3 regions of the Kribbella sp. NPDC003557 genome follow, and region 3 is predicted to be linked to each of the others. Evidence: riboswitches for the same ligand, from Rfam matches in the RefSeq annotation. Region 3 holds a riboswitch; each other region holds the start of a gene.
The links. A riboswitch is a leader RNA that binds a small molecule or an ion and turns the genes downstream of it on or off. The one in region 3 is predicted to bind thiamine pyrophosphate.
Positions count from the first base shown of each region.

Region 1: it holds a riboswitch for thiamine pyrophosphate, as region 3 does, so the genes downstream of both, thiC (phosphomethylpyrimidine synthase ThiC) here and thiS (sulfur carrier protein ThiS) in region 3, are expected to answer to the same signal.
Region 2: it holds a riboswitch for thiamine pyrophosphate, as region 3 does, so the genes downstream of both, ABZW60_RS10295 (cytosine permease) here and thiS (sulfur carrier protein ThiS) in region 3, are expected to answer to the same signal.

Region 1 covers NZ_JBEXMY010000001.1:1,215,776-1,218,033, reverse strand. The annotation lists gene ABZW60_RS05860 (hypothetical protein) at 1-375, shown strand, start outside; gene ABZW60_RS05855 (lysophospholipid acyltransferase family protein) at 379-1,125, opposite strand; TPP riboswitch at 1,166-1,300, shown strand; gene thiC (phosphomethylpyrimidine synthase ThiC) at 1,291-2,258, shown strand, end outside.
Region 2 covers NZ_JBEXMY010000002.1:897,496-899,753, reverse strand. The annotation lists gene ABZW60_RS10305 (hypothetical protein) at 1-65, shown strand, start outside; gene ABZW60_RS10300 (alpha/beta hydrolase) at 62-721, shown strand; TPP riboswitch at 739-856, shown strand; gene ABZW60_RS10295 (cytosine permease) at 852-2,177, shown strand; gene ABZW60_RS10290 (cation:proton antiporter) at 2,116-2,258, opposite strand, start outside.
Region 3 covers NZ_JBEXMY010000002.1:161,113-163,370, forward strand. The annotation lists gene ABZW60_RS06690 (DUF5937 family protein) at 3-947, shown strand; TPP riboswitch at 963-1,074, shown strand; gene thiS (sulfur carrier protein ThiS) at 1,065-1,268, shown strand; gene ABZW60_RS06700 (thiazole synthase) at 1,270-2,043, shown strand; gene ABZW60_RS06705 (DUF6807 family protein) at 2,018-2,258, opposite strand, start outside.

The sequences.
Region 1 (2,258 bases), on a different contig from region 3:
CTCGCCGCGGCGGAGTGGTGGCAGTCGGCGCTGACCCCGTCGGCCATCGTGGCGGCGACCTGCATGGCGATCCTGGGCGCCACGGTCAGCGTGATCCAGCGGATGGCGGCCGGCAACCTGATCATCGACGACACGGCGCCGCGCTGGCAGCGAGTGATGCTGGGGGCCCTGCGCCCCGCGATCGGCGCCGTGTTCGGTGCGCTGGCCTACTTCACCGTGGTGACGGCGACACAAGGTGCGGGCGGGCCCGAGTCGACCGCGGTGTTCGCCGTGAGCGGGTTCGCGGCCGGCTTCAGCGAGCGGTTCGCCACCGACATGCTCGAGCGGGCCGGCAATCTGCTCGGCTCCTCCACGACGCCGAAAGGCGTCACCTGAGACCTACTTCTTCTTCAGCGCACGCCGTGCGAGTTCCTCCTGGTCGAGGCGTGCGGCCTCGGCCGGGGTCGGGGCAGTGCCGCCGTACGCGGCCGGCAGCCACCAGGCGCCGGGTGTCTGCTCGGGGTACGAGCGGATCGTCTCGTCGAGCATTCCGGCCATCGTGGAGCGCAGCCGCGCGGTCGCCTCGACCGGGTCGTCGTCGCGGGTCACCGTCATCGGGGCGCCGACGCTGATCGAGATCGGCCGGTGCCGGGTGAAGTCCCGCGGGTGGTCCTTGGTGAACATCCGCTGCGTGCCCCACAGGATCATCGGCAGCACCGGTACGCCGGCCTCCGCGGCCATCCGGACCGTGCCGGACTTGAACTCCTTGAGCTCGAACGAGCGGCTGATCGTCGCCTCCGGGAAGACGCCGACCAGCTCACCGTCGTTCAGGTAGCGGATCGCCTGCTGGTACGACGCGGCGCCGGCCTCGCGGTCCACCGGGATGTGGTGCATGCCGCGCATCAGCGGGCCGGAGTACCGGTTGCGGAACAGCACCTCCTTGGCCATGAAGCGCACCAGCCGCCTGGCCGGCAGCGCGCCGTACCCGCCCAGGATGAAGTCGACGTAGCTGATGTGGTTGATCGCGATCAGGGCCCCGCCGGTGCGCGGGACGTGCTCGGTCCCGGTGCGGCGGATCTTGAGGTCCAGCACCGTGAACGCGGTCTTCGCGAAGGCGATGACGGGCGGATAGACGAGGTCGCGCATCCCTCGACGTTACAGGGTTCGTCTAGGGTGGTCCGTGACAACTGGAGATCGCGGGAGCTCGCACCGTAGTGGGCTGAGAGGGCGGCTGGCCAGAGACAAGACTCTGCTGCCGGCGCCGCCGACCGCCGAACCTGTCCGGGTAATTCCGGCGTAGGGAGCAGCAGCATGACGAATGTCAGCACGATCCGACCGGCCGTCACCACGGGCCCGATCTCGGGCTCGGAGAAGATCCGTCGCGGGGAGCTCGGGGTACCGGCGCGCCGCGTGCATCTGACCAACGGCGAGCACTTCGACCTCTACGACACGTCCGGTCCGTACACCGACGCGTCGGCCGAGATCGACGTCCAGGCCGGTCTGCCCGCGCTGCGGCGCGAGTGGATCGCCGGCCGCGAGCCGCGGACCCAGCTCGGGCACGCGCGGGCCGGGGTGATCACCGAGGAGATGAGGTACGTCGCACTGCGGGAAGGACTCGACCCGGAGTTCGTCCGGGCGGAGGTGGCGCGCGGCCGGGCGGTGATCCCGGCGAACCGGCGGCACCCGGAGAGCGAGCCGATGATCATCGGGAAGAAGTTCCTGGTGAAGGTGAACGCGAACATCGGCAACTCCGCCGTCAGCAGTTCGATCGAGGAAGAGGTCGAGAAGCTGGTCTGGGCGACCCGGTGGGGCGCCGACACGGTGATGGACCTGTCGACCGGGAAGAACATCCACGAGACCCGGGAGTGGATCCTGCGGAACTCACCGGTGCCGATCGGGACGGTGCCGCTGTACCAGGCGCTGGAGAAGGTGAAGGGCGATCCGGCCGCGCTGTCGTGGGAGGTGTACCGCGACACGGTGATCGAGCAGTGCGAGCAGGGCGTGGACTACATGACCGTGCACGCCGGCGTCCTGCTGCGGTACGTACCGCTGACCGCGCGGCGGATCACCGGGATCGTGTCGCGCGGCGGGTCGATCATGGCCGCCTGGTGCCTGGCGCACCACCAGGAGTCCTTCCTGTACACGCATTTCGCGGAGCTGTGCGAGATCCTCCGCGAGTACGACGTGACGTTCTCGCTCGGCGACGGGCTGCGCCCGGGGTCCATCGCGGACGCCAACGACGAGGCGCAGTTCGCCGAGCTCCGGACGCTCGGCGAGTT
Region 2 (2,258 bases), 740 kb from region 3:
AGCTGAAGCCCGACGTGTCGAACCCGGTCGTCAAGGGTGCACCGGCCAAGGCGCCCTGGGAGTGAGCGCACCGATCGTCCTCGTGCCCGGCCTGGGCCTCGGCCCGGAGTCGTACGCGCGGACCGTCGAGCATCTCGTCACGCCGTACCACGTGGTGACGCTGCCCGGGTACGGCGAACCGGCGGGCGCCCGGGAGGACCTGCACCCGCGGGCACTCGCGGTGGCGCTGGCCGGGAAGATCCGCGAGCGGTCCGTCCTGGTCGGCCACTCGGCAAGCTGCCAGATCGTCGTCGAGGCGGCGGTCCGGTACCCCGAGCTCGTGCACGCGCTGGTCCTCGCCGCGCCGACGGGTGACATCCGGATGTCGAGCTGGGTCGACCGGGCGGTCCGCCTCGTCGGCTCGGCCATCCCGGACGTACCGAAGCTGGTCCGGATCAGCCCGCAGTACGCGCGGACGACACTGCCGTCGATCGCCCGCGCCGGCGAGGCGTCGCGGATCCACGACCTGGCCGCGGTGATGCCGCACGTCCGGGTGCCGGTGGTCCTGGTCCGCGGCAAGCACGACCTGATGTGTACGAAGGAGTGGCTCGAGCAGCTCGCCGAGCTCAGTCACGGTGAGGCGCGCACGCTGGACACCGGTGCGCACATGCCGGTCGTCACCAACGGCCCGGAGCTGGCCGCGCTCATAGAACGAGCAGCCGCGCTGCCGGAAAATAGCTGACGCGTTAAACTCGCAGCACCAACCTATGCGGGAGCTCGCACCGAGGATGCGCGGGCTGAGAGGGCGACAGCTGGGTCGCCGACCGCCTGAACCTGACCGGGTAATGCCGGCGTAGGGAGTGGGGTCACTCATGACCGATACAGCTGTTCGTCCTGCGAGCACCACCGAGGCGCCGCTCGTCCTCACCACCGATGCGCCGCGCACGCTCGGCTTCTTCGACCAGTTCACCCTCTGGGGCAACTTCGGCATCTCGCTGTTCGGCCCGGTGACCGGCGCGCTCGTCGCGGCGTACACCGGCTCGCTGTGGCAGGGTCTGCTCGCGGTCTTCGTCGGCTGCGGCATCGGCGCGCTGGTGCTCGGCGGCGCGGCCGTGTTCGGGTCGCAGACCGGTGCGCCGGCGATGGCGAGCCTGCGCGGCCTGTTCGGCCGCCGCGGCTCGATGGCGCCGACCGTCCTGAACATCGCGCAGAACGTCGGCTGGGCGACGATGGAGATCATCGTCATCTCGCAGGCCGCGGTCGCGGTGACGAGCGAGCGGTGGCGCTGGCTGTTCGTCGTACTCGCCGGGGTGATCGCGACCGCGATGGCGGTGCGTCCGCTGGGCAGCGTGAAGATCCTGCGCAAGTTCATGGTCTGGCTCGTGCTGATCGCGTCGGTGTACCTGTTCGTGCAGGTGCTGAGCAAGCCGACGCACGCCCTGCCGCAGGACAGCGTGTTCGGCTTCTGGCCGGCGGTCGACCTCGCCGCGGCCGGTGTCGTGTCGTTCGCTCCGCTGGCCGCGGACTACACGCGGCACTCGCGCACCAACAAGGCGGCGTTCGCCGGCTCCACGCTCGGCTACGGCCTGGCCGCCATCGCGTACTACGCCCTCGGCGTGGTCGCCGTCGCGACGCTGGGGACGAACAGCGACGACGTCATCACCGCACTGGTCACGCTGCCGGCCGGCGCGATCGCGCTGCTCGTGTTGCTGGTGGACGAGGTCGACGAGGCGTACGCGAACGTCTACTCGACCACGATGGCCGCGCACAACCTGATCGGCCACATCGACCGGCGGTGGATCTCGGTCGCGATCGGCGCGATCGCCACCGGCATCGCGCTGTTCATCGACCTGGGCAACTACACGCAGTTCCTGTACCTGATCGGCTCGGTCTTCGTCCCGCTGTTCGCGGTGGCGATCGCCGACTTCTTCGTGGTCAGCAAGATGCGGTGGGACGTGTCCAGTACGGCGAAGTTCCGCTGGCAGCCCACGGTCGCCTGGCTGATCGGCTTCGTCGCGTACCAGCTCGTGAACCCCGGCACCGTCGCGGGCTGGTCGCCGTTCTGGACCAGGCTCCAGCAGGGCCTGTTCAACGACCAGCCCGTACCGAGCTGGCTCGGCGCGACGTACACGTCGATCATCGTCTCGATGGTGGCTGCGGTACTGCTCGGCCGGATCGGTCGGCGGCAGGCCGCCTGAGCAGCACCAGCGCGACCGCCGGGAACACCAGCACGGACAGGAGCCCGGCGCAGACGAGAGCGGCAGCGGTGACCGGGCCCA
Region 3 (2,258 bases):
GGGTGCTCACCTATCAGCTGACGTCGCAGGACCTGGCGGACGTCCGGTTCGCGGTGTCGCCGGTCGCGGAGATGGTGCTGTCGTTGCGGGCCCTCAGGGATCCGGGCCGCTTCCCGCTGCAGCTGGCGTGGGTCCGGGCGGTGCAGCCGTACGTCGCGGAGCTCGACTGGGACGTCCTGCGATGGCTCGTCAACGACACCATGGGCAGCCCGGACTTCCTGACTCCGCGCCCGTCCTCGCCCCTCACGCAACTCGAAGACGAGCTGAACCTGATCGCCGCCGTCGACACCGCCACGTTCGAACGTCAGATCATCGCGGTCAACCAGCAACTCCCCGAGGACCTCACCGTCGACAAGGTCGTCGAGGCGCTACGCCAGTACTGGGACGCCGTCATGGCGCCGTACTGGAGCCGCATGCGCACACTGCTGTCCGCAGACATCAGCTACCGCGGCCACGTCCTCACGCAACAGGGCACCGGCGCCATGCTCAACGGGCTGGGCCCTGCCATCACGTACGCCGACGGGCTGCTCAAGGTCGACCGTGTCGCCGAACAGAGCCGCACCGAGGACGTCGCCGGCCGCGGACTCGTACTGCAGCCGACGCTCTTCGGCCCGCACGCGGTCATCCCGTTCGACCCTGGCGCCGAACCGCTGCTCGGCTATCCGCCACGCGGTCAGGCGCACCTGTGGTCGGTCGTCGAGCCACCGTCGCGCCATGACCTCGCTCAGTTGATCGGTACGCCGAGAGCGCACATCCTCGAGCTCCTCACCCATCCCCGGACAACGACCGACCTGGCCGGCGAGCTGAAGGTCACCCCGTCCGCCGTGAGCCAGCACTTGCAGCTACTCCGCCGCACGGGTCTCGTCGAACCGGAACGCACCGGCAAACAGGTCCTCTACAGACCGACAGAGCTCGCTGCCCTCCTCACCGGCACCACCGTCGACTGACCCGTCAGCTATAGTCGAAGCGTCCGCGGGAGCTTGCAGCGAGTGGGCTGAGAGGGTGACTGGGCCGTCACCGACCGCTGAACCTGAATCGGGTAATTCCGGCGTAGGGAGGAAGCGATGGAATCCGTCTGGGTGAACGGTACGGCGATCGACGGGTCGGCCGGCCGGTCCGTGGCCGAGCTGATCGCGGAGTACTCCGACCGCAGTACGGGGATCGCGGTCGCGGTGAACCAGAACGTGCTGACCAGGGCCGAGTGGGCGCAGACCACGCTCGCGCCCGGCGACCGGGTCGAGATCGTCAGCGCGACCCAGGGAGGCTGAGATGGACGATCCACTGGAGCTCGGCGGGCGCACGTACACCTCCCGCCTGATCATGGGGACCGGCGGTTCGGCCAACCTCGAGGTGATGGAGGAGGCGTTGATTGCCTCCGGCACCCAACTGACGACGGTCGCGATGCGCCGCCTCGGCACCGGCCACGAAGGCTCGGTGCTCGATGTGCTGAAGAAGCACGGCATCGACGTCCTGCCGAACACGGCCGGCTGTCACACCGCGGCCGAGGCCGTGCTGACCGCGAAGCTGGCCCGGGAAGCGCTGGAGACCGACCTGATCAAGGTCGAGGTCGTCGCCGACGACCACCTGCTGCTGCCGGATCCGGTCGAGCTGCTCGACGCCGTGGACGCGTTGGTGGCCGACGGTTTCACCGTGCTGCCGTACACGAACGACGACCCGATCCTCGCCCGTCGCCTCGAGCAGGCCGGGTGTGCGGCCGTGATGCCGTTGGCCGCACCCATCGGTTCGGCGCTCGGCATCCGCAACCCGCACAACATCGCGCTGATCGCCGAGGCGGCGAACGTCCCGGTGATCGTCGACGCCGGCATCGGTACGGCGAGCGACGCCGCACTGGCGATGGAGCTCGGCTGCGACGCGGTGATGCTCGCGACCCCGGTGACCCGCGCGGAGAAGCCCGCCCTGATGGCCGCCGCGATGCGCGACGCCGTCTCCGCCGGGCGGAACGCACGCCTGGCCGGCCGTGTGCCGAAGCGCTGGCAGTCGGCGCTGGCGTCGTCGCCTACAACTGGTCTGCCAACGTTTTAGCCTCAGCCGCGTCCACTGCCCTGTCCAGCAGGAGCGCGGTGAGCGACAACGTCAGGTCCTGGTTGGGCTGCAGCGTCAACGGATGCTCCCAGGCGAGCGCAGGGCACGCGCCGACGTACTCCGCGGTGCGCAGGAACCACGGCCACACCTGATCCGGCTGCAGCAACAACAGAGTGACATCGCCCTGGACCAAGGCGAGCCACGGACTGTGAGAT